Regions from separate parts of the Planococcus sp. YIM B11945 genome, predicted to be linked through region 4. Evidence: riboswitches for the same ligand, from Rfam matches in the RefSeq annotation. Region 4 holds a riboswitch; each other region holds the start of a gene.

Region 1 (5,519 bases), on a different contig from region 4:
AGCAGTGCGAACCGAAAGACTTCCGCGTCCACATTGGTGCGTCGTTGAGTCAGGAGAAGTTCGAAGTGGATGAAGATGTGTACGTGAAATTCAAAAACTTAAGCTATGCGGATGACTTTATTTATTTGAATGAAAAGACCGGAAAATACCATATCGACAACCAGCTCACGGTGAAAAAACAATGTGAACTGGCTGGCATCCCTGAAGACCGCATTACGGTTGAACGGGTGTGCACGTTTACGAGTCCAGAGGGCTTTTCGTACCGCCAAGACCGGAAAAGCGGCAGGCATTTGAGTTTCATCATGAAAAAAGACAAATAAAGCCGAAGCATCAAGTACCGGAATAACCGTTTCGGAACTTGATGCTTGTTTCTTGTAAAAGGCGTTAATTTAACCGAAACGGGGAAAAGGGGTACTAGACCCTTACTAATTTGCCTTGTGCTGCTATAGAAAAAAACAGAAAAAGAGGCGATCCCATGACGAAGAAAACGGAAAAAACCGAAATCGGCTGGAACTTGGAACATAGCTACTCCAGTCTGCCGGAAACCTTATATAGCCGCATCGACGTAAACCCCGTGCCTTCACCGAAGCTTGCCGTCCTCAACCGTCCATTAGCCGAATCACTTGGATTGAACAGCGAAGCATTGGCAAGCGAATACGGGGTGTCCGTGCTGGCAGGCAACGAAGTGCCAGAAGGCGGCCAGCCGCTTGCCCAAGCGTATGCCGGACATCAATTCGGCTCGTTTACAATGCTAGGCGATGGCCGAGCCTTGTTGTATGGCGAACAAATCACGCCAAGCGGCGAACGTTTCGACATCCAGCTGAAAGGGTCGGGACGGACGCCGTATTCACGCGGAGGAGACGGCCGTGCTGCGCTTCGGCCAATGCTGCGCGAATATATCATCAGTGAAGCGATGCACGGCCTTGGCATTCCAACGACCCGCAGTTTGGCCGTCATTGAAACAGGCGAAGCCATACTACGTGAAACCCGCCTGCCGGGTGCTGTCATGACGCGTATCGCTGCAAGCCACCTGCGCGTTGGCACGTTTCAATACATTCGGAATTTCGGCACAGTAGAAGAACTCAAAGCGTTGGCTGATTATGCGATAGAACGCTATTTTCCTGAAGCGAAAGAAGCTGACAACCGTTACCTTGCTTTATTCCAAGAAGTCGCCAAACGCCAAGCCTCTTTGATTGCTAAATGGCAGTTAGCAGGCTTTATCCACGGTGTGATGAATACTGACAACATGGCGATCAGCGGAGAGACGATCGATTACGGCCCGTGTGCGTTTATGGACGTTTACAGCCCGAAAGCGGTATTCAGTTCGATTGACCACGGCGGACGCTATGCCTATGGCAACCAGCCGATGATTGCAGGCTGGAATTTGGCGCGCTTCGCCGAATCCTTGCTGCCGCTTCTTCACAACCAGCAAGAAGAGGCGATTGAAATGGCCCAGCAAGAACTGTCTGCATACATTGAGCTGCAGCAGTCGCTTTGGCTGTCCGGGATGCGGAAAAAGCTCGGTTTGTTCAATGAAGAACAAGAAGACGAAACATTGATCGACAAACTGTTGATTTTAATGGAACAGCACAAAGCGGATTATACGAACACGTTCCTTGCGTTGACGACCGGGCGCGTGCGGGATGCCAAACTATTCGAAGCGGCCGAATTCATTGAATGGCGGGGAATTTGGGAGACGCGGCGCGAAAGACAAACGGAATCGAGCGAGGCATCTATGCAATTAATGCGGGCCAGCAACCCGGCCGTCATTCCGCGCAACCACCGGGTCGAAGCAGCTCTTGCTGCTGCGGAATTCCAGAATGATTACAGCGTGATGGAAAACCTGTTGGCCGTGTTAAAGGATCCTTATGCCCATTCAATTGAGCAAGAAGAATACGCCGATCTTCCGGATTCACCAGACGGCCCTTACCGAACATATTGCGGAACGTAAAAAATGCACCTTGCCATTTTCAGAAAAATGCGTTAGTATATAAAACATTCAGCAATATCAACTTCATACAATTATTTCTTATCAAGAGAGACGGAGGGATTTGGCCCTGTGAAGTCTCAGCAACCAGCCTTTGGGCACGGTGCTAATTCCAATAGGCAATTGCCTAAAAGATGAGAAGATGGTGTTTCTTAAACAGGGCCTTTCTTCTTTTTTGGAGAAAAGCCCTGTTTTTATTTTGAAGGAGGTTTTTAATATGGGAGATCATTTGGAGACGGCATTTATCCATGCAGCTGGAGTGGACAAACAAACTGGGGCGGTGAACGTTCCGATTTACTTATCATCCACGTTCCATCAGGAAAGTTTTGACGAATTCGGCCCGTTCGACTACAGCCGTTCGGGCAACCCGACGCGGCTGGCGCTGGAAGAAACCATAGCGAAACTTGAAGGGGGCACGCGCGGTTTTGCATTCGCTTCCGGCATGGCGGCGATTTCTTCCGCTTTCATGCTGCTGTCAAAAGGCGATCACGTGCTCATTTCAGAAGATGTTTACGGCGGGACGTACCGCTTTGTCACGGAAGTTTTGAATAAATTCGGCATCGCATACACGTTTGTCAACATGACCGATCTCGGCGAAATGGCCGAAGCAATCCAGCCGAACACAAAAGTGGTGTACATTGAAACTCCGTCCAATCCGACGATGAACATCACCGATATTGAAATTGCAGCGAAACTGGCAAAAGCGAACGATTGCTTGACGTTTGTCGACAATACCTTCATGACGCCGCTTTATCAAAACCCGCTGGCGCTTGGCGCAGATCTTGTGCTTCACAGTGCCACGAAATTCTTGTCCGGCCATAGCGACATTACCGCGGGGCTCGCCGTCACCAAAGACGAAGAACTGGGCAAGCGGCTGGCGTTTATCCAGAACTCGTTCGGTGCTGTGTTAGGAGCACAAGATTGTTATACATTGATTCAAGGTATAAAGACCTTGGGAACACGTTTAAAGCAATCATCCGAATCGGCACAAGCAATAGCGGAATTTTTGCATCAGCAGCCAGTGATTGAAGAAGTGTACTACCCGGGATTTACGTTTCATCCGGGACATCCCATTCACATTCGTCAGGCAAAAGGATTTGGCGCGGTTTTATCCTTCCGGCTGCCATCAAAAGAAGCGGCGCGAATCTTCAAAGACAATTTGCGTATTCCCATTTTTGCAGTGAGCTTAGGCGCGGTCGAATCGATTTTGTCATATCCTGCGACCATGTCCCACGCTGCAATGCCGAAAGATGAGCGTGAGAAGCGGGGCATAACAGACGGCTTGTTGAGATTGTCGGTCGGCTTGGAGCATTCAGATGATTTACTGGAAGATATCAAACAAGCGCTGCAAAAAGTCCGGCAAGCGGAAGGGCAATTGGTTTAGTGAAAAAAGAGCTGCCCAAAGCCGGATATTCTGACTTTGGAACAGCTCTTTTGATTAATTGGAAATGGGCGCTTTTTTCAGCGGAAGAAGGTATTCGAATGCTTCTGCCGGCACGGGTTTTGAGAACAAATAGCCTTGCCCGAAGCGGCATTTATTTTCCAGCAGAATGTTCATTTGCCCTTCATTTTCAATCCCTTCGGCGATGACGTTTAATTTCAAGGTCAAGCCGAGGTCGATGATGGCTTTCATCATCAATTGATGATCTTTTTGTTCGATGTCATCAATAAACGACTTATCGATTTTGATCGTATGGATCGGCAATTTGGGAAGGATATGCAAAGAAGAATAGCCCGTTCCGAAATCATCAATGGAAATCTTCACCCGCATTGCCCGCAAGCATTCCGTGATTTCAATGCTTTCTTTAATATTTTTCATGATGCTTTCGGTAATTTCCAACTCGAGAAAACTCGCATCGAGCTGCGATTCTTCTAAAGCAAGGCTTACCGTTTTTAGAAAATCTTCTTGCTGAAATTGAAGAGCAGAGACGTTTACGGAAACACATAATGGCGCTAAGCCTTTGTCTTGCCATGTTTTATTTTGCAGACACGCTGTTCTTAATACCCAAGACCCGATGGGAACGATTTGCCCTGTTTCTTCGGCGATGGGAATAAATTCCGCTGGAGAGACTGAACCCAGTTCCGGGTGGTGCCAGCGCAGCAAAGCTTCCATGCCAATCATTTCTTGGGTTTGCATATCGACTTTCGGCTGGTAGAAAAGCGAAAATTCGTCTTTAGCGATGGCTTTTCTCAGCTCAGTCTCGATAATCATTTTGCGGGTCATCGATTTATGGAGTTCAGTATTATAGAAACTATAGCGGTTTTTGCCGTTTTCTTTTGACAAATACATAGCCGCATCCGCATTTTTGAACAAGTTTTCGCTTGTTTTTCCGTTTTCCGGATAAATGCTGATCCCGATGCTTGGCGTTACGTTGATGTCATAGCCATTGATCGCCAAAGACTCCTGAAAGCTCCGGACAATAGCATCTGCCAATTGAAGGCAATCCTCTTCTTTGGAATCCGGAAGAATAATGACAAATTCATCGCCGCCCAACCGGAATAAGGCAGAAGAGGGAGGGGATGCTTTTTTCAGCCGCGCTGCTGCTTTTATCAACACTTGGTCGCCGACATAATGGCCGAGTGTATCATTGATCACTTTAAAACGGTCCAAATCAATGAGCACCAACGCCATGTTCTGATCCTTGGCGCCAGCAATGGCTTTTTCAATTTCTTTTTGGAAGGAAATCCGGTTGTTTAACCCCGTCAACGAATCGTGATAAGCCAAGTATTTAAATTCATCCATGAGCTTTTCGTTTGTGCGGATAATGAGCAATTGCCGACCCAGAATCATAATAAACGAAACAAGCAATCCAAGACTTAGTGCGTTTAAGCGAAGCTGATAATCGGAAATGACGATTGCCAGCAATACCAAAATTGCCGCATACGGAAAAATAAAGCTTTTTTCCTCGAAAAGATTTTTAATTGAAGGCGGATCTTCATTCATGTTTTTGTGGCTATAAAATCCTGCTAAACCAATAAGCAGCACGGATATCATCCAAAAAAGCTCTAAAACAACTCCTCTGCCTGCAGAATCTTGCAAGAAAAGATAAGAGTAAGCCCAATCACTGACAATCAACATAAACTGGCTCAATATAACATAAAGCATGAGATTTTTTTGTTTGCTTTGCTGGCTTTGATAATACAGCACAGTAATGGCATACATGATGCCCAAATCCACAAGAGGATAAATGGAAGTTACCAGCGAAATTATTAAGGATGAGTCCGGATCTACTAAAACCGGTTGGATAATAAAATGGAAGCTGATTGAAATAGCGGCAATCATGAACATCCACATATTGAAAAAATAAGATTTTTTTACAGCAGTAGCGCGCAGCTCTTTTACTTTATATAACAAAGCGGATAAGAAAGAGCCATTCGATAACAGCCATATCGCATAAACCGCTTCGGAAGGGTCTAAAAGATCTTGCGTAAGCTGCAAATAAATTCTCCAGGCACTTGTCCCGATAAAAAATAAGACGCCCAGGCTTAGGAGAAGCCAAAATGGCCCTTGCTTAGCCTGCCGTTTTTGAAA
Region 2 (5,519 bases), on a different contig from region 4:
ATCGCTAAGGTCAAACTTTTCCCGAAGGGGTTCAGGCAGTTTATTGATGTCCCAATGTTCGTAAATCACTTCTTGCTTGTCCAAAAATGCCGCTACTTCGTTTTGCGCTTCGATGGTTTCGTTTGTTCCTTGAATTTTAATGATCGCCATGGCTAATAGTCTTCCTCTCTTATTTTGAATAGATTTGATTGAGCATTAATTGGTATTGAAACAAAAATTCGCACGCCTCGAGCAGCTTTTTAGCTTCAAAGCCATCCTTTCCCCATACGGTAATGCCGTGGTTGCGGATGAGGACCGCCCCTTTGTCTGTATTTAAATGCTGCCGGAATTCTTCAGCAAGGCGGGGGATGTCGGCGTAATTCGGAATAATGGGAATCGACAGCAGCGCGTCTTCTTCCCACAAATCAAATGCTTTGATAAGCTCTTGGCCTTGAAAATCGATTTTTCCATCGTCTCCGTACAATTCCGAGATGACGTTATTTGCGACCGTGTGGATGTGAAGGCTGCAGCCGGCAGCTGTTTCGGAATAGACGGCGCAGTGCAAAAGTGTTTCAGCTGAAGGCTTTAAAGGAGTTTCTTCTGCCGGTTTTCCAGACGCATCGACGAGAAGAAAGTCTTCTTTGGTTCGTTTCTTTTTGTCTTTTCCGCTTGCCGTGACCAAAAACTCAAGGGGCGCATCGGTGACTTTAATCGCTAAATTTCCGCTCGTTCCCATGAACCAGTCGCGTACGGCCAATTCATCTTTAATGTCTGCAAGTTCCAGCCATTTCTCTTCCAGCGCTGTCATATCTTCGCACCAAGCCTGGCATCGATAATAGCGGTAACGTCATGGAAAGTCTCAAACGGTTCATATGGGATTTTCAGTTCCTGGCATTTTTCAACGAGAAAATCCCGGGCAATGACAAGATCTCCATACTTAGCCGCTTCTAAATCGGAGATGGAGTCCCCGATGACAATGCTGGTGGCTCCTTCTGCCTGCAAGGTGCGGATGACAGATGGCTTGCAGCAGCCGCAGCCTTGGCTCGTGCAAGTAGCGTCACATCCATGCGGATAATGGATCTGGATCGCATCTCCCGAAAAATCCGCTTCGTTGCAATAAATTCCGGCGAATGGCCCAAAGGGCTCGAGTATTGGGCGGACGAAAAAGTCGATGCCCCCGCTGACAATGTAAAGCGGGATGTCGTGTTTTTTCGTATAGGCAACAAAGTCGGCAAAGCCTTCACGAATCTGCGCTTGGCTCATGACAAATGAAGTAATATCGTCTTTTGCGCTGGCTGGCAGGAGTGAGAACATCTTTGCAATACCCTCACGTATGGAGAGTTTTTGATCTAAAATCTCTTCTTTGATGACATTCCATTCAGTTGAGGCAAATCGGCTCATAATGGCATGGATGTTGTCGCCATTGGTGATGGTGCCATCAAAATCACAAAAAATAATTGGTTTTTTCAACGTGGTTACCCCCATAACTCAAGTGCCATTTTTAATTCCGGATGGTGTTCTGCCGCTTCAGCTAAATCGATTCCGTTCAAGACCGCATCAACGGCCTGCCTAAAAGCAAGCGCGCCGCCTGCAGCACCTGCAGGATGTCCGTGGACGCCGCCGCCTGCGTTGATGACGCTATCAATGCCGTAATCGTTAAGTAGCAATGGCACAAGACCCGGATGGATGCCGGCTGAAGGCACCGGAAATGTCCGTTTGACGCTGCTGTCTTTTGTTAGTTCCTGGCCTAGCGACAAAGCGGCTGACTTTTCCAAGGCGACACTGCCGTAAGGTGAGGGAAACAAAGAAAAATCCGCGCCTGCATAACGCGTCAGTTTGCCGAGAGCAAGCGGTGTGGCAACTCCGTAGAAAGGCGATGAAGTAAAAGCGCCGCTAAAAGCAGGATGGGCCATAAGCGGCAAGCCGATGCTGTCATCTTCGGCCAACTCCTGCAATACGTCAAACCCGTATGCGTGGACATTAAATAACAAAGCATCCGCGCCAAGTTCGCGCGCTCTTTGGGCTTTTTCTCTCAAACCGGAAGTCCTCCCGGTTAAATTGGCAGCGTATAGCGTGCGGTGCCCGGTCTCTTCGTATACTTGGCGAAGCACTTCTTTTCCGGCGGCAATTCTTTTTTCAAAAGGCGTCAATAGATTTTCAAACAGAATTTCATCGTCTTTGACAAGGTCGACGCCGCCGAGTGCTTGCTGGCGGAGCTGCGTGGACAAATACTCGAGGTCGCGGCCGATGACGCCTTTGAAAATGCTCATCACGAGCGGGCGCCCTTCAACCCCAAGCAAGCCCCGTATGCCTTTAATGCCAAATCGCGGACCCGGAAAGTGGGAGAGAAGCTCTTCCTCAAATTCCAAATCCAGCAGCTTCACTTCACCGTCAAGCGACAATTTGCCGAAAACAGTCGTTAAAATAGCCGGAATATCTGGAGAAAAATTGGCGCTTGGGTACGCGATCTTCACTTCGGCTTTCATTTGTTCCGGCTTTTCTGGATGCCGGATATTTTCAAACTCCGCCACGGAAATGACGGATCCTTTGTGTTGTCTTAGCTGCTGCTGTTCAAGCAAAGGCAAATCGGTCCAAGATCCAACCGTGAGACCTAATGCGATGCCTTCCGCTTTTTTCTCAAACGATCCTGCTTGCCCATAAAGCTGATACGTAGCAATTGCTCCGCCCATCCCTTTCACACTCCTACAAAAAAATAAAAACCTCTTCAAATAAGAAGAGGTTAAAAACTTAACAACTTCTTATTTCTCAGCCGATTGGCTGCAAGAATTAGCACCGTGTCCACTGTTGGACCGGTTGCCGGGCATCATAGGGCTTGTCCCTCCACCTGCTCTAAATAAGAAAATATTCAATTGGCTTGCAACAAAGTAGTTCGATTATTCCACGCATCGGGAAATCTGTCAATTGGCTATTTACAGAAAAAAAGAAGTTGACACGCTATTTTGAATCGTGCTAGTATTCAATTCGAACCATAACCACTAAAAATTCATGCAATGCATACTCTTATCAAGAGCTGGCAGAGGGATATTGGCCCGATGACGCCCAGCAACCGACCGTAATACCGTTGTGAGACGGGGCGCTTTTGCGCCGGGATGAAAATCCCGCAAGGCACGGTGCTAATTCCATCAGAGACGACATTCTCTGAAAGATAAGAGGTAAAGAATCTCTTATTCTGCGCCTCTTTCTTATGAAAGAGGCTTTTTATTTTGTCCATGAAAGGGAGATGACGATGACCACTTTATTAACCAATTCATATAAAGCGTTAACCGATACAAGCGCAATCGCATTGGCGCAAAAATTAACCTTTTTTCCAGAAGGAGCCGAACTAACAAGCCGGGAAATCGGCGACGGCAATTTAAATTACGTATTCAAAATTACCGATAGCGAGAACGGCAATGGGCTGATCATTAAGCAAGCATTGCCTTATGCCAAAGTTGTCGGCGAAAGTTGGCCGCTGACGTTAAAACGCGCAGCCATTGAAGCAAACGCCCTTGCAAAACACGGCGAATTGGCGCCGGGATTAGTGCCGGTTGTGTACGCAACGAACGACGAACTGGCGGTCACTGTCATGGAAGATCTGTCGCATTTGACGATTGTGCGAGAAGGGCTCATCCAAGGGGAAACTTATCCACATCTAGCCAAAGACATCGGAATATATTTAGCGCAAACGTTGTTTCACACTTCGGATTTCGCGTTGCACCCTTTTGACAAAAAGCGGCTGGCCGTTGAATTTTCCAACCCGGAACTGTGCAAAATCACAGAAGATCTCATTTTTACCGATCCTTTCTTCGATCATGAGACCAATGATTTCGAACCGAAAATTCGAGGAGAAGTGGAAGCGATCTGGAACAACGGGCCGCTTAAATTGGAAGCCGCAAAATTAAAGACTAGCTTTTTGACAGAAGCGGAAGCGCTTTTGCACGGGGATCTTCACACGGGAAGCATTTTCGCCAGTGAAACGGAGACGAAAGTCATCGATCCCGAATTTGCTTTTTATGGTCCGATTGGCTTTGATATCGGGTTGTTTTTGGCGAATTTAATGGTTCAATCGGTGACGCGAGAAGGTGAAGGGCGAAGCATAATCCTCAACCATATCAAACAGACGTGGACGGTGTTTGTGGACCGTTTTTCAGAGCTTTGGGATGAACAAGCTGCCCAGTCGTTTAAAGATACAGCAGGATATAAGGAGTGCGTAGTGGAGAAAATATTCCGGGATGCCATTGGTTTTGCAGGCTGTGAGATGATCCGCCGCACCATCGGGTTGGCGCATGTAAAAGATTTGGATGGCATTGAAGATGCTGAACGGCGCATCGAGTTAAAAAAACAAACATTGAGGATTGGCGAAGCGTTGATTTTGCAGCGCAGTGAACTTTTATCAATTTCTGCAGTTCTTGCACTGCTTGAGGAGAAAAGCCAATGACGATTCCATTATCCATCAAATGGGAAAACCAGCAATTGACGATACTGGACCAGCAAAAGCTGCCCCACCTGATCGACTATGTGGAATTGGAAACCATCGAGGACGTTTACGAGGCCATTATCACATTAAAAGTACGCGGGGCGCCAGCTATCGGAATTGCCGCCGCGTATGGTTTAGCGCAAGCAGCACAGCACCATGCAACGGGTAGCTTAAATACGTTTCAACTGCTCGTGAAAAATGACGCTGCTTATCTGGGTGAATCGCGGCCGACTGCCGTCAATCTTGTCTGGGCGCTTGACCGTCTGCTTTTAGCTATTCAACAGGCGAAAAGCGTCGAAGAAGCGAAAGTGCAGCTAATAAAAGAAGCTATCAGCATTCATAAAGAAGACGAAGCATCATGCCGCCGCATTGGAGAATATGCATTGTCTTTGTTAGAAGAACAGACAAAAGTCATGACGATTTGCAACGCCGGTTCCATTGCAACGGCGAAATACGGAACTGCGTTGGCCCCGTTTCACTTAGGCAGCGAACGAGGCAAACAGTTTGAAGTGTTTGCTTGTGAAACCCGGCCGGTGTTCCAAGGCGCACGCCTGACGGTTTGGGAACTCCAGCAGTCTGGTGTGGATGTCACATTAATCACTGACAGCATGGCTGCCCATACCATTGGAGTCAAAGGCGTGGAAGCAATCATTGTGGGGGCAGATCGCATAGCGGCAAACGGGGATACAGCCAATAAAATCGGCACATTGAATTTGGCGTTGCTTGCTGCTGCTTATCAAATTCCGTTTTATGTTGCTGCCCCGGCCTCAACGTTTGATTTGTCAATCGAAGACGGAAAAAACATCTTAATCGAAGAACGGCACCCGGACGAAATCATCTATATTAACGGGGCACCGGTAACACCGTTGAACACCAAAGTATACAATCCGGCTTTTGATGTCACACCAAACCATTTGATCACGGCAATTATTACGGAGCGGGGAATCCTTTATCCGGACTACCGGGAAAATATCGCTGGTTTATTGGGTGTTTCCATAAGTTAATAAATTCTATTAAAGCCTTTCTTTTTGAGAGGCTTTAAACCTGAAGTTAACTTCATTTT
Region 3 (5,519 bases), on a different contig from region 4:
TTGAAACATCGAGCGCTGAAATCGGTTCGTCCGCAACAATGAAGGAAGGCTCCACTGCCAACGCTCTTGCTATGCCGATTCTTTGCCTTTGGCCCCCGCTGAATTCATGGGGAAATCGGGTAGCATGATCAGGATTGAGACCCACTCTTTCCAGCAGATGAAACACTCGTTCTTGCTTGGCTTTTCCTTTGGCCAAGCCATAAGCTTCGATCCCTTCTGCTATGATGTCTCCGACGCGCATCCGGGGATTGAGTGAAGCATGGGGATCTTGGAAGATCATTTGCATTTTGCGGTTAAATTCCCGCTTGCCTTTGCGGTCCAGCCCCGAAATATCTTTCCCTTCAAACTCCACCTTTCCCGCAGTTGCTTCATAAAGACCGACAATGGTTCTGCCGATTGTCGATTTTCCGCTTCCGCTTTCTCCTACAATGCCAAGCGTCTCTCCTTTTTTTATGGAAAAAGAAATGCCATCAACTGATTTAACCACTTGGTTTTTCCCTGCGTTAAAATGTTTTTTTAGATCGTGAATCTGTAATACAGTCTCAGACAAGTTGCTCCTCCCTTTCTTTAATGTTCTCTTTGCCTTTTGCCGCCCGTTTGTCATTTAACCAGCATTTGGCCTGGTGAGTCACCGAAAACTGTTCAGCCTCGGGCATGTGGGATACACATACTTCCATGGCAAATGGGCACCTTGCAGCAAATGGACAGCCTGCTGGCGGCGCAAACAAATCAGGCGGTGTCCCATTAATCGGAATAAGGCGTTCTTTTACAAGCGCATCCAATTTAGGAACGGACTTGAGAAGCCCCCATGTATAAGGATGTTTTGGGTTTTCAAAAATTTCTTCAGCCGTCCCGCTTTCAACTATGATTCCGGCATACATCACTGCGACCCGGTCAGCCACTTCAGCTACTACACCCAAATCATGGGTGATTAAAATAATAGAAGCATTGCGTTTTTTCTGGATGTCTTTCAATAAGTCCAATATTTGCGCCTGTATCGTCACATCAAGGGCAGTTGTCGGTTCATCTGCAATAATCAGTTTCGGATCACAAGCAAGTGCAATGGCAATCACCACCCGCTGGCGCATCCCTCCGCTGAATTCATGCGGATACTGCGAATAGCGCTTTTCAGCATCCGGAATGCCCACGAGCTTCAGCATTTCAACCGCTTTTTTCTTAGCTTCATTTTTCGGAAGTTTTTGGTGCTTTATAATGCCTTCTCGAATTTGGCTGCCTACTTTCATCGTCGGATTCAGGGACGTCATCGGGTCTTGAAAAATCATGCCAATTTCAGATCCTCGGACTTGCTGCAGCTTTCCAGGGGAAAGTTTGGAAATATCTCGATTGCCGAATAAGATTTCTCCGTTTTTCACTTTTCCACTCGGCCTAGGGATCATTCCCATGATGGCTTGCGCAGTGACGCTCTTGCCGCATCCGCTTTCTCCAACAATCGCCAACGTTTCCCCTTCTTCAACATGGAAAGAAACGCCTCTTACAGCCTGAATTTCTCCGCCATATGTCCGGAAAGATACTTTTAAATCGTTCACTTCCAATAGCTGGTTCATCAAAACCAAACCTCCTTAATTTTTCGAACGGGGGTCCAACGCGTCCTGCAAGCCATCACCAAACGCATTAAAGGCAAACATCGTCAATGAAATCATAAGACCCGGAAAAAACAGCCTCCACCATTGCCCGCTTAAAATCACACCAAGCGAATCGTTTGCCATTGTTCCCCAGCTTGCGGTCGGCGCTTGCACACCCAATCCCAGGAAACTTAAAAAAGATTCAGCAAAAATAGCTTGAGGAATTGTAAAAGTCAACGTCACGATAATAATCCCCATCATATTCGGCAGCAAATGCTTAACAATGATTTTGCTATGTGAAGTCCCTAACTTTTCAGCTGCTAACACATATTCCTGCTGTTTTAGTTGGAGGATCTGGCCTCGCACAATTCTTGCCATCCCGACCCAGCCGGTGATGGACAACGCAATAATCATCGTAACCAATCCGGGCTCCATGACGACCATGAGCAAAATGACCACCAACAGATAAGGAATGCCGTACAAAACCTCAACGATTCGCATTAAAATGCTGTCAATTCGGTCCCCAAGTTTGCCTCTTCCGGCCATATATCCAGAAACCCCTCCAACGGCTATCCCGATCACCAGGTCGATCAGTGCCGCTGCAATCCCGATCACAAGCGAAATTCTGGCTCCTGCCCATATTCTGGCCCACATATCCCGGCCAAGATCGTCGGTGCCGAACCAATGTTCACTGGACAACGGAAGATTTCCTTCGGTCAATGACTGTTCGCTTGCGCTATACGGCACAAGATAAGGACCGATCACAGACAGCAGACCGATCGCCGCCAGTAAAACAAAGCCGACCACCGCCATTTTGTTTTTCAGTATTTTCAAGACGGCGTCTTTCCAAAAACTTAACGCCGGCCGTGAAATCGCGTTATTGTCGAACTGCGCGGGATCTGCCGGCCGAAACAACGCATCTATTTCCGGTAAAGCATTTGCCATTTTATTCACCTCTGCTTGTAAGTTTGATTCTAGGATCGACGAATCGATAAGCTAGATCGATGATAAACAATGTAAAAATCAAAATTGCGCTATAAAAAATAGTAGTGCCCAAAATCACCGGATAATCCCGATTAAAAATGCTGTCTACAAAGTATTTTCCAATACCGGGGATGGCAAATATTTTTTCGATGACAAAAGTTCCCGTAATGATGGCTGCAAACAAAGGGCCGATAAAAGAAATAACGGGAAGGATCGCATTTCGAATTCCATGATTGACGATAATGGACAAAGTGGACAACCCTTTAGCTTCAGCGGTTTTGATGTAATTCTGATTGTATACTTCGAGCATGCTGGTTCGGACAAACCTCGCAATGATTGCTAATGGTCCAAGCGCTAAAGCGAACGAAGGCAAAATGGTGTGTTGCCACGTTCCCCATGAAGCCACCGGAAGCAGCCCCCATTCAACGCCAAAATATTTGATCAACAACGGTGCTAAAATAAAGCTTGGCACGGAAATGCCGACAATCGCGATAAACATCGACAAATAATCAAGCAAGCGGTTGTGGTTCAAAGCAGCGATGACCCCTAACCCAATTCCTAATACAAGCGCCATTGCCAGCGATTGAATGCCCAGCAACGCGGATGGTCCAAAGCCTTCTGCAATCAGCGTATTTACATCTCTTGTTTTCGATTGGATAGACGGGCCTAAATCGAATTGCGCAAGGTCTTTTAAATACAATAAATATTGTTCCGCTAACGGTTTATCCAAATTGTATTTAGCCCGCATATTCTCTAACACTTCTTCGGGCAGCATTTTTGCATCGCTGGCAAAAGGATCGCCAGGGATAAAATGCATCATGACAAAAGTCAAAGTGGCGATAATCCATAAAGTAACGACCATGGTCAACAAACGTTTGATGATATACACTTACAAGCCTCCATTCAACATTTTCAGCAGATACTCCATTAACCAAACAGAAATAGTAGGTTATCCATATAAATTTTTTTGCCATAACAAAACCCCTCAACTAAGATAAGTTGAGAGGCATATTTAACCGTTAACTTATCTTATCTGCGCAGAGATTTCTGCTGGAATTGGCACAGTATTCTACTAGAGAACCCGCTGCCGAGGTATCAAAGGGCCATGTCCCTCCACCTCTCTGGATAAGATGTGTATTAAATTTTTTATGAAAAAATAAAAAAACCTCTTCTTGAGCACAAGAAGAGGCATTATCTGTCGATACCGACCAGCTCTTCTTATCTCTCAAGCAATTGCTTGATGGAATTGGCACAGTGTTCTGCTAAAGAATCTGCTGCCGAGGTATCAAAGGGCCATGTCCCTCCACCTCTCTGGATAAGAAATACTATTGAGTTAATTTCTGCTAAAGACAACTATATTGCTATAACTAAAATTTGTCAATGAAATTTTTTAATTTTTTTCAAAAGATAATTTTATCCATTGCTCGGCCTTGTCGCTTTTTCTTTAACCACAACTTGCCACGAAACAATCGTCGTACTATCCCGTACGTTGTATTTTTGAATGGTTTCCAGCAGCGACTCCACAGCTGCCGCATGGGGAGCTCTATCAAATGCTCCGGCTAATTGCTCCGGATCCGTAAACGGTTCTCCCGGGCATTCGATTAAGCCATCCGTTGTCACAAACAATTGATTTTTGCCGGTTCTCAATTCCGCCGTGCCGGTGCTAAAACAAGGAACTAGTTGGTCGAAAGTGTTCACTTGACCGACCCATTCGTAAAAATGGCGCTGGTTCAACTCATATTGACCCATTTCTGCCAGTTCTTTATGAAATAAATACAGCAGGCAATCCCCAACCGATAACCACCAGACATATTTGCCTTTTCGCACCACAATCATGCATGCCGTTTCACCTTGGGTCTGCCGGCAAACTTGCAGGAATTCCTCGCTTTGAAAAATGGCAAGCACCTGCTCTTCCAACTTGCGAAAAAAGGCTGAATGAAGCGGTTCATTCAACAGATTTTTCACTTCCGCTCCATATTGTTCAAACTGGCCCACTACTTTCTCAGCGCTTTCAGCTGTATTGTGGGCGTCCAGCACCATGGCGAATTCCCAGTCATTTTCTTCATCCAGCCAAATGAGGCAGCCGTCTTCGTTTTTGGATTGCCCTGCCGACGAATTGCCACCGAAACGTCCTATAACAATGTTATGGATTTGTTGAATATCAGCCTGATCCACAAAAAGCTCTTGGCTTCCCACCCAACTGAATGCTTTTTCGTTTTTTCCCATTTCGGATCTTCTCCCTTAAGAGCTTTTTAAAAATTATAGTTGCCGCTAGCAGGAAATGGAAGCTTTTTCTAAATCTGCGGACTACTTGATAAAAAGCGATGAACTTCCTCCAATTTTCCGCACAAAAAAACTCCCCTTACAGGAGAGTTTTCCACTTTCCATTTAACATTATCGTTTAAAATGCTTTCTTCCAACACAGAAAACTTGTCGCCATAAACTTTGGTAATATGGCCATCGCCCCATGTGCAAAGGGCGTTTAAAATACTTTCCAAACTCACGCCGTACTCGCTTAGCTCATACTCCACTTTCGGTGGCACTTGGCTGTAGACGATGCGATTAATCACGCTGTCATCTTCTAGTTCCCGCAATTGCTGAGTCAACATCTTTTGGGTGATGTCTGGCATTAACCGCTTTAATTCGCTTGTCCGCTTTTTTCCGCGCATCAAATGGCAAAGGATTACGCACTTCCATTTCCCGCCGATCACTTCCAAGGTCGCTTCTACCGATATGTTGTATTTCTTTTGCTTGATCATTGTTTCTCTCCATTCTGATGGGCACTAAAAAGTACCTATAGCACTCTTAGGTATCTATCGCACTTTAAAGTGCGTACTTCTCATTATCAACACTAGGATCCATACTAACATTTATCGGCAGATATGAAACGAAAAGTTTCTTAATTGAGGAGGAGAAAAAAATGACTGCAGATAAAAAAAGAAGCACCTTCGC
Region 4 (5,519 bases):
CATTTTTTTATCCAATTCACGGATAAATTTCATCAATGATATTTCATCGCCTTCTTCGCGTCGAGCGTTCATTGCTGAGCGCATAAAGTCAGCGTTTGTTACGCCTGAAATTTCGCTTGGGTATTGCATGCCCAGGAAAAGACCAGCGCGAGCGCGTTCGTCAACTTCCATCTCCAGCACATCTTCACCGTCTAATAGAATGCTCCCTGAAGTAACTGTATATTTAGGATGCCCCATGATAGCAGAAGCTAGAGTAGACTTGCCTGTTCCGTTCGGCCCCATGATTGCATGGATTTCACCAGTTTTAATAGTTAAGTTTACACCTTTTAAAATCTCTTTTCCTTCGATTTCAACGTGCAAATCTTGAATAACCAAAGTTGACATGTATATACCTCCATAAAGTTAATTTTGAATGGCGAACCATTCTTAATTAGTATCATTCTAATCTTAACCGAAATGGACCTTAGTAGCAAATCTTTAAACCGGAACGCAAGATGAGAATAAAACATTTTAAAATACAGTGTTTTCAACGGACCAACCTCTGATTCAAGCTGCATTTATCCCTTGTTTTTATTTTCAATGAATGAACACTAACTGAGAATACATATCAATAAAAAAAAGCCAATGCCTATAGGCAATGGCTTTTCTTATTAATCGCGGTGAACTTGTCGTTCGATTTGTGAAGCGATTTTTAAACTTTCTTTATAGTCGCGCTCGCGGCGCTGTTCTACTTTCACAAGCAAATCGGGGTTGTTGGCACATTCCTGAATGCCAAACCCATGTGCATCACGGAATGCGTGCTCCATCTTTTCTGTCTGTTCAAAGCCTTGAGAATCGATAATGAACCATTCCTTTCAGATTTTATATTCATTAACCTTATTCCCCTTTTTTTACTATTTAAACAAAAAAATATCCATAATAAAAAACCCGGCATCAAGGCACCGGGTTTTCCTATATTAATTTGATACTTCGTTTAGAATGCTTGAAGGAATCAAACCTTGTTCTTCGAGCATTTTGTTGAACGTTTCATCAGCTTCGACGAATTTTGCGTTTGCCGCTTCAAACGAAGCTTCTTTTGTCAATTCGTCTGCTTTCATATCGTATGACTCTTTAATAGAAGCAAGTGCCCCTTCGATATCGCCTTTTTGGTCAGCCAGTGCTTCAGGGATTTCAATTCCTTCTACCGCTTTGCCGGATTCTTGTGAAGCTGCAATTGCTGCATCTTTCATTTTTTGAAGGTCTTCCCCTTCTGGCAATGTGCCTTCCATCTGAGCAATTTCAAACGTGTTCAAATCCGCGTCTACTGCATTGATCGTTTGTGGAATGACCATGTAAAATCTCATTAACTCTTGTTTTGCATTTGGAGCTTTTTCCGTTGTTTTTGCAGTTTCTTTTGTTTCAGTTGCTGCTTTATCTTCAGTTGCGCTTTCTCCGCCGCATGCTCCTAAAAACAATGCCGCTGTTGCCCCTACTAGTAATAGTTTTTTCATGATGTATACTCCCCTTTAGTTGATTTCTCCGTAATAATAGCACAGCTATTACTGGGAGTATACAGTCGGCAAAATAGCCGGAATAAATCAAATAGAATCATTATTCTAACTAGTATGTCAGTTACTTCCCAAACTTTTTACATAGCTTCTGCATTGCGTGTTAGGTCATTTGCCTTGCTAATAAGAAATTCTCTTCCAGTTTCGCTAAATAAAGCTGCCTCAAATAAAAAAGCAGGCAAATTCAATTGAATTTGCCTGCTTCATTAAACTGATTTTTATTCAGCAGGTACGACCGAGCCGCCCCACTCTTCAAGCATAAAGTCTTGGATCTCTTTTGATTTCAACACTTCTACAAGTTTCTTGACGTTTTCATTGTCTTTGTCTCCTGCATTTACTGCAATGACGTTCACATAAGGAGATTCCGAGCTTTCAAGAGCAATGGAATCTTCTAACGGGTTGAGGCCGGCATCAATTGCGTAGTTTGAGTTGATCAATAATGCATCGCCTTCGCCTGATTCATACATTTGAACCAATAAAGCAGCTTCGTAATCAGCATCAAATTCCAAGTTTTTCGGATTTTCTACAACGTCTTTTACTTCAGCGGCTGTTTTGTCTACACCGTCTGCCAATTTGATCAAGCCTTCAGCTTCTAGAAGCGACAAAATGCGGCCATGGTCAGCAACCGAGTTGCTCATCAAAATTTGTGCGCCATCCGGAAGTTCGCTAAGCGATTTGTATTTTTTAGAGTAAACACCAATTGGTTCGATGTGGATTCCGCCTGCATTTTCAAAATCATAGCCAAATTCTTTTTTCTGAGATTCCAGGTACGGAATGTGTTGGAAGTAGTTGGCATCGATTTCACCTGATTCCAAGTCTTGGTTCGGCAACACATAGTCTTGATAAGTTTCGATTTGCAATTCCACGCCTTGTTCTTCAAGAAGCGGTTTTGCTTGTTCCAAAATGATCGCATGCGGCACGTTTGATGCGCCGACTTTCAATGTGCTGGATTCTTCAGAACCGCCTGAACCTGAATCAGATCCGCAACCAGCCAAAGCCAAGCCAGCGAGTAATGTAGTCACTAATAATTTTTTCATGTAAATCGTCTCCCTTTTTCTAGTTGTTTTTATATGGCAACGGCAAAACCGCAATCATCGTTTGTCTGAACGCGTCGTAATAAAATCTCCAATAAATTGGATGGCAAAAACAACAACCAATATTAAAATTGTAGCCATTAAGGTGACATCTTCGCGGCTTCGCTGGAATCCGTCAAGGAAAGCCAAAGTGCCAAGGCCGCCTGCGCCGATGATGCCTGCCATCGCTGTATAGCCGACAAGCGCAATCGCTGTAACTGTAATTCCTGAAATCAAAGCAGGCTTGGATTCCGGCAGCAGCACTTTGCGGATAATTGTCCACGTCGTAGCTCCCATCGACCGAGCAGCTTCAATCACCCCTTTGTCAATTTCTTTTAAGGCGATCAATACCATGCGGGCATAAAATGGTGCCGCACCGATGATCAACGCCGGCAAAGCAGCATTGGGTCCGCGAATGGTGCCAATTAAAAATTTCGTAAACGGAATCAATAAAATGATCAAGATGATAAATGGAATGGAACGGAAAATGTTGACAAATGCTCCGGTCAGCCAGTTGACAATTTTATTTGCCCAAAGCTGCCGCGGTGCCGTTAAGAATAAAAGAATACCGAGTACGAGTCCGATAATAAACGTAAAGATCGTCGACATGGCGGTCATGTATAGCGTTTCGACGGTCGCTTCCCACATTTTGTCCCAATCAACGTTTGGAAATAAAGATTCAATCATTTGCCATCACCTCTGTCTGGATGTTTTCGTTGTTCAAAAATGCGATGGCATTCGCAATTTCTTCACGTGTTCCTTTAAGCTGCAAAATCAAAGTTCCGTAAGCGCCTCGCTGGGTATGCGAGATTTTGCCTTGGACAATATTGACTTCGACTGGATGCGTGCGGATCAATTTTGTCAAAATCGGTTGTTCCGTTTGATCGCCCACGAACATGAGTTTTACCAAATCGCCAGTCGGGTACAATTCGCGCAAGTTTTTAATCGTTTCGCCCGAGTCTTCTGTTTCGGTCACTTGCGCCACAAAGCGCTTCGTAATTTCTTCTTTTGGTGACTGGAAGACGTTCAACACATCGCCCAGCTCCACTACCCGGCCGCCTTCCATGACGGCTACCCGATGGCAAATTTTCCGGATGACGTGCATTTCATGTGTAATCAAGACAATCGTCAAGCCGAGGCGTTTGTTGATGTCGACCAGCAAATCCAGGATGGAATCGGTTGTCTCAGGATCGAGCGCGGATGTAGCTTCATCGCACAACAGCACTTCTGGATCGTTCGCCAGTGCCCGTGCGATGCCGACGCGTTGTTTCTGTCCGCCGGAAAGCTGCGACGGATAGGCGTTCTCACGGCCCGTTAACCCGACCAACTCCACCAGTTCCATCACGCGCGCATCTCGCTTGTTTTTCGGCACGCCTGCGATTTCAAGTGGGAAGGCAATGTTTTCTTTTACTGTCCGCGACCACAGCAAGTTAAAGTGTTGGAAGATCATGCTGACTTTTTGGCGCGCTTTTCTCAGCTCTGCTCCTTTGATTGCGGTAATAACATGGTCGTTGATTTGAACCGTACCAGAGGTCGGCTTTTCCAATCCGTTCAACAAGCGGATTAAGGTGCTTTTTCCTGCTCCACTGTAGCCGATAATGCCAAAAATTTCGCCAGGCGAAATGGATAAATCGACGCCGTCAACGGCAGCAAGCGCCCCTTTCCCAGTGTCGTATATTTTCGTCACTTTCTTTAATTCAATCATTTTTTACAACTCCTACTCCAAAATAAATACCCTTCTGCACAGAACTGAGCAGAAGGGTATTCGCAAATGTATACGGACACCGTTCTCTCATCTCTCAAAGCTTTCGCTTTGCGTGAATTGGCACCATTTCATTTTCATGACGGTTGCCGGGCTTCATAGGGCACTTCCCTCCACCTCTCTTAATAAGAGTACGATATTAAGTTTTTCAATCAGAAATTCAATTTACCATGCACGGCGCGCTTCGTCAACCACTTTTAATTTTTTATATAAAAAAGGGACAGATTGGAACGCGTAAATCTTTTCTCTCACTAATCCATTCTCCGTAATGATCAGGCAAGGCACACTTTCTACTTCATACAAAGCGGCAATTTCCTGGACATAGTTCAAATTGGCTTTGCCTAGAGTCAAATCCGGCAGCAGCTCTTTGACGACATCAAGCATCTTCGTCGCCACTTGGCACGTTCCGCACATCGGCGTATACAAATAAAAAGCGGTGGTATCATTCGTATTTTTTTCTTTGATCCATTCTTTATGTGTCCATTCGTTCATTTCGATCATCCTTCGGTTAGTAGCTGATTGACCCGAATATTGGCGCTGATGAGCACATCGAGCAAGATGCGTATCGGGGTTGTTGCGACTTCTTTGTAGCTGCGGTTGATGTAAAAATGCCGCGCTTCGGGAAATTCACGTTTCACTAGCTTTCTCAATTGCTCTCCGGATTTGTCCGCGTCCACTAGAATGATGATATCCAATCCTTCATAGGGAAGCAGCAATTCCTCAAGCCTCGTGGCACTCACTGTGCCATTCGTGCAAAGAATCGTGACCGGTTCTGCGATAAGAGGCGCAATTCTTGATTTGTCCGTAAGCCCTTCGACAACAATCACTTTACCCATAGGTCGACACCCCGCTCGTTATGATAAAAAAAAGCGCCAAACAAGAGGCGCTTTTCGGGTCTTATTCATTTATCATTTTCTCATATTGCTCCGCTGTCATCAATTCATTGACCTCGGCATCGTTAACTTCTTCAACAACAACCATCCAAGCTTGCTCATACGGAGACTCGTTGACAAACTCAGGGCTGTCGTCCAGCTCAGAGTTGACTTCAACCACACGGCCGCTGATTGGCGCGTACAATTCAGAAACCGTTTTAACGGATTCCACACTGCCGAATGGCTGGTCTTTTTTCAGTTCGTC

What was found. A riboswitch is a leader RNA that binds a small molecule or an ion and turns the genes downstream of it on or off. The one in region 4 is predicted to bind S-adenosylmethionine.
Region 1: another riboswitch for S-adenosylmethionine. It lies ahead of metC (cystathionine beta-lyase); the one in region 4 lies ahead of ACRRQV_RS15550 (methionine ABC transporter ATP-binding protein).
Region 2: another riboswitch for S-adenosylmethionine. It lies ahead of mtnK (S-methyl-5-thioribose kinase); the one in region 4 lies ahead of ACRRQV_RS15550 (methionine ABC transporter ATP-binding protein).
Region 3: another riboswitch for S-adenosylmethionine. It lies ahead of ACRRQV_RS10545 (ABC transporter permease); the one in region 4 lies ahead of ACRRQV_RS15550 (methionine ABC transporter ATP-binding protein).

The regions. Positions count from the first base shown of each region.
Region 1 is NZ_JBOZWR010000007.1:100,438-105,956, reverse strand. It holds gene pgeF (peptidoglycan editing factor PgeF) at 1-320, shown strand, start outside; gene ACRRQV_RS14010 (protein adenylyltransferase SelO) at 476-1,951, shown strand; SAM riboswitch class I at 2,027-2,128, shown strand; gene metC (cystathionine beta-lyase) at 2,205-3,371, shown strand; gene ACRRQV_RS14000 (putative bifunctional diguanylate cyclase/phosphodiesterase) at 3,426-5,519, opposite strand, start outside.
Region 2 is NZ_JBOZWR010000004.1:540,800-546,318, reverse strand. It holds gene ACRRQV_RS10650 (1,2-dihydroxy-3-keto-5-methylthiopentene dioxygenase) at 1-150, opposite strand, end outside; gene ACRRQV_RS10645 (methylthioribulose 1-phosphate dehydratase) at 170-787, opposite strand; gene ACRRQV_RS10640 (2-hydroxy-3-keto-5-methylthiopentenyl-1-phosphate phosphatase) at 784-1,449, opposite strand; gene mtnW (2,3-diketo-5-methylthiopentyl-1-phosphate enolase) at 1,455-2,669, opposite strand; SAM riboswitch class I at 2,736-2,840, opposite strand; SAM riboswitch class I at 2,998-3,152, shown strand; gene mtnK (S-methyl-5-thioribose kinase) at 3,227-4,417, shown strand; gene mtnA (S-methyl-5-thioribose-1-phosphate isomerase) at 4,414-5,460, shown strand.
Region 3 is NZ_JBOZWR010000004.1:522,270-527,788, forward strand. It holds gene ACRRQV_RS10530 (ABC transporter ATP-binding protein) at 1-550, opposite strand, end outside; gene ACRRQV_RS10535 (ABC transporter ATP-binding protein) at 543-1,565, opposite strand; gene ACRRQV_RS10540 (ABC transporter permease) at 1,581-2,528, opposite strand; gene ACRRQV_RS10545 (ABC transporter permease) at 2,530-3,456, opposite strand; SAM riboswitch class I at 3,594-3,699, opposite strand; SAM riboswitch class I at 3,783-3,889, opposite strand; gene ACRRQV_RS10550 (protein phosphatase 2C domain-containing protein) at 3,981-4,793, opposite strand; partial or broken gene ACRRQV_RS10555 (winged helix-turn-helix transcriptional regulator) at 4,955-5,323, opposite strand; gene ACRRQV_RS10560 (MFS transporter) at 5,488-5,519, shown strand, end outside.
Region 4 is NZ_JBOZWR010000008.1:43,625-49,143, forward strand. It holds gene sufC (Fe-S cluster assembly ATPase SufC) at 1-390, opposite strand, end outside; gene ACRRQV_RS15530 (hypothetical protein) at 651-806, opposite strand; gene ACRRQV_RS15535 (hypothetical protein) at 957-1,490, opposite strand; gene ACRRQV_RS15540 (MetQ/NlpA family ABC transporter substrate-binding protein) at 1,766-2,584, opposite strand; gene ACRRQV_RS15545 (methionine ABC transporter permease) at 2,639-3,307, opposite strand; gene ACRRQV_RS15550 (methionine ABC transporter ATP-binding protein) at 3,300-4,325, opposite strand; SAM riboswitch class I at 4,410-4,514, opposite strand; gene ACRRQV_RS15555 (thioredoxin family protein) at 4,548-4,874, opposite strand; gene ACRRQV_RS15560 (hypothetical protein) at 4,880-5,218, opposite strand; gene gcvH (glycine cleavage system protein GcvH) at 5,280-5,519, opposite strand, start outside.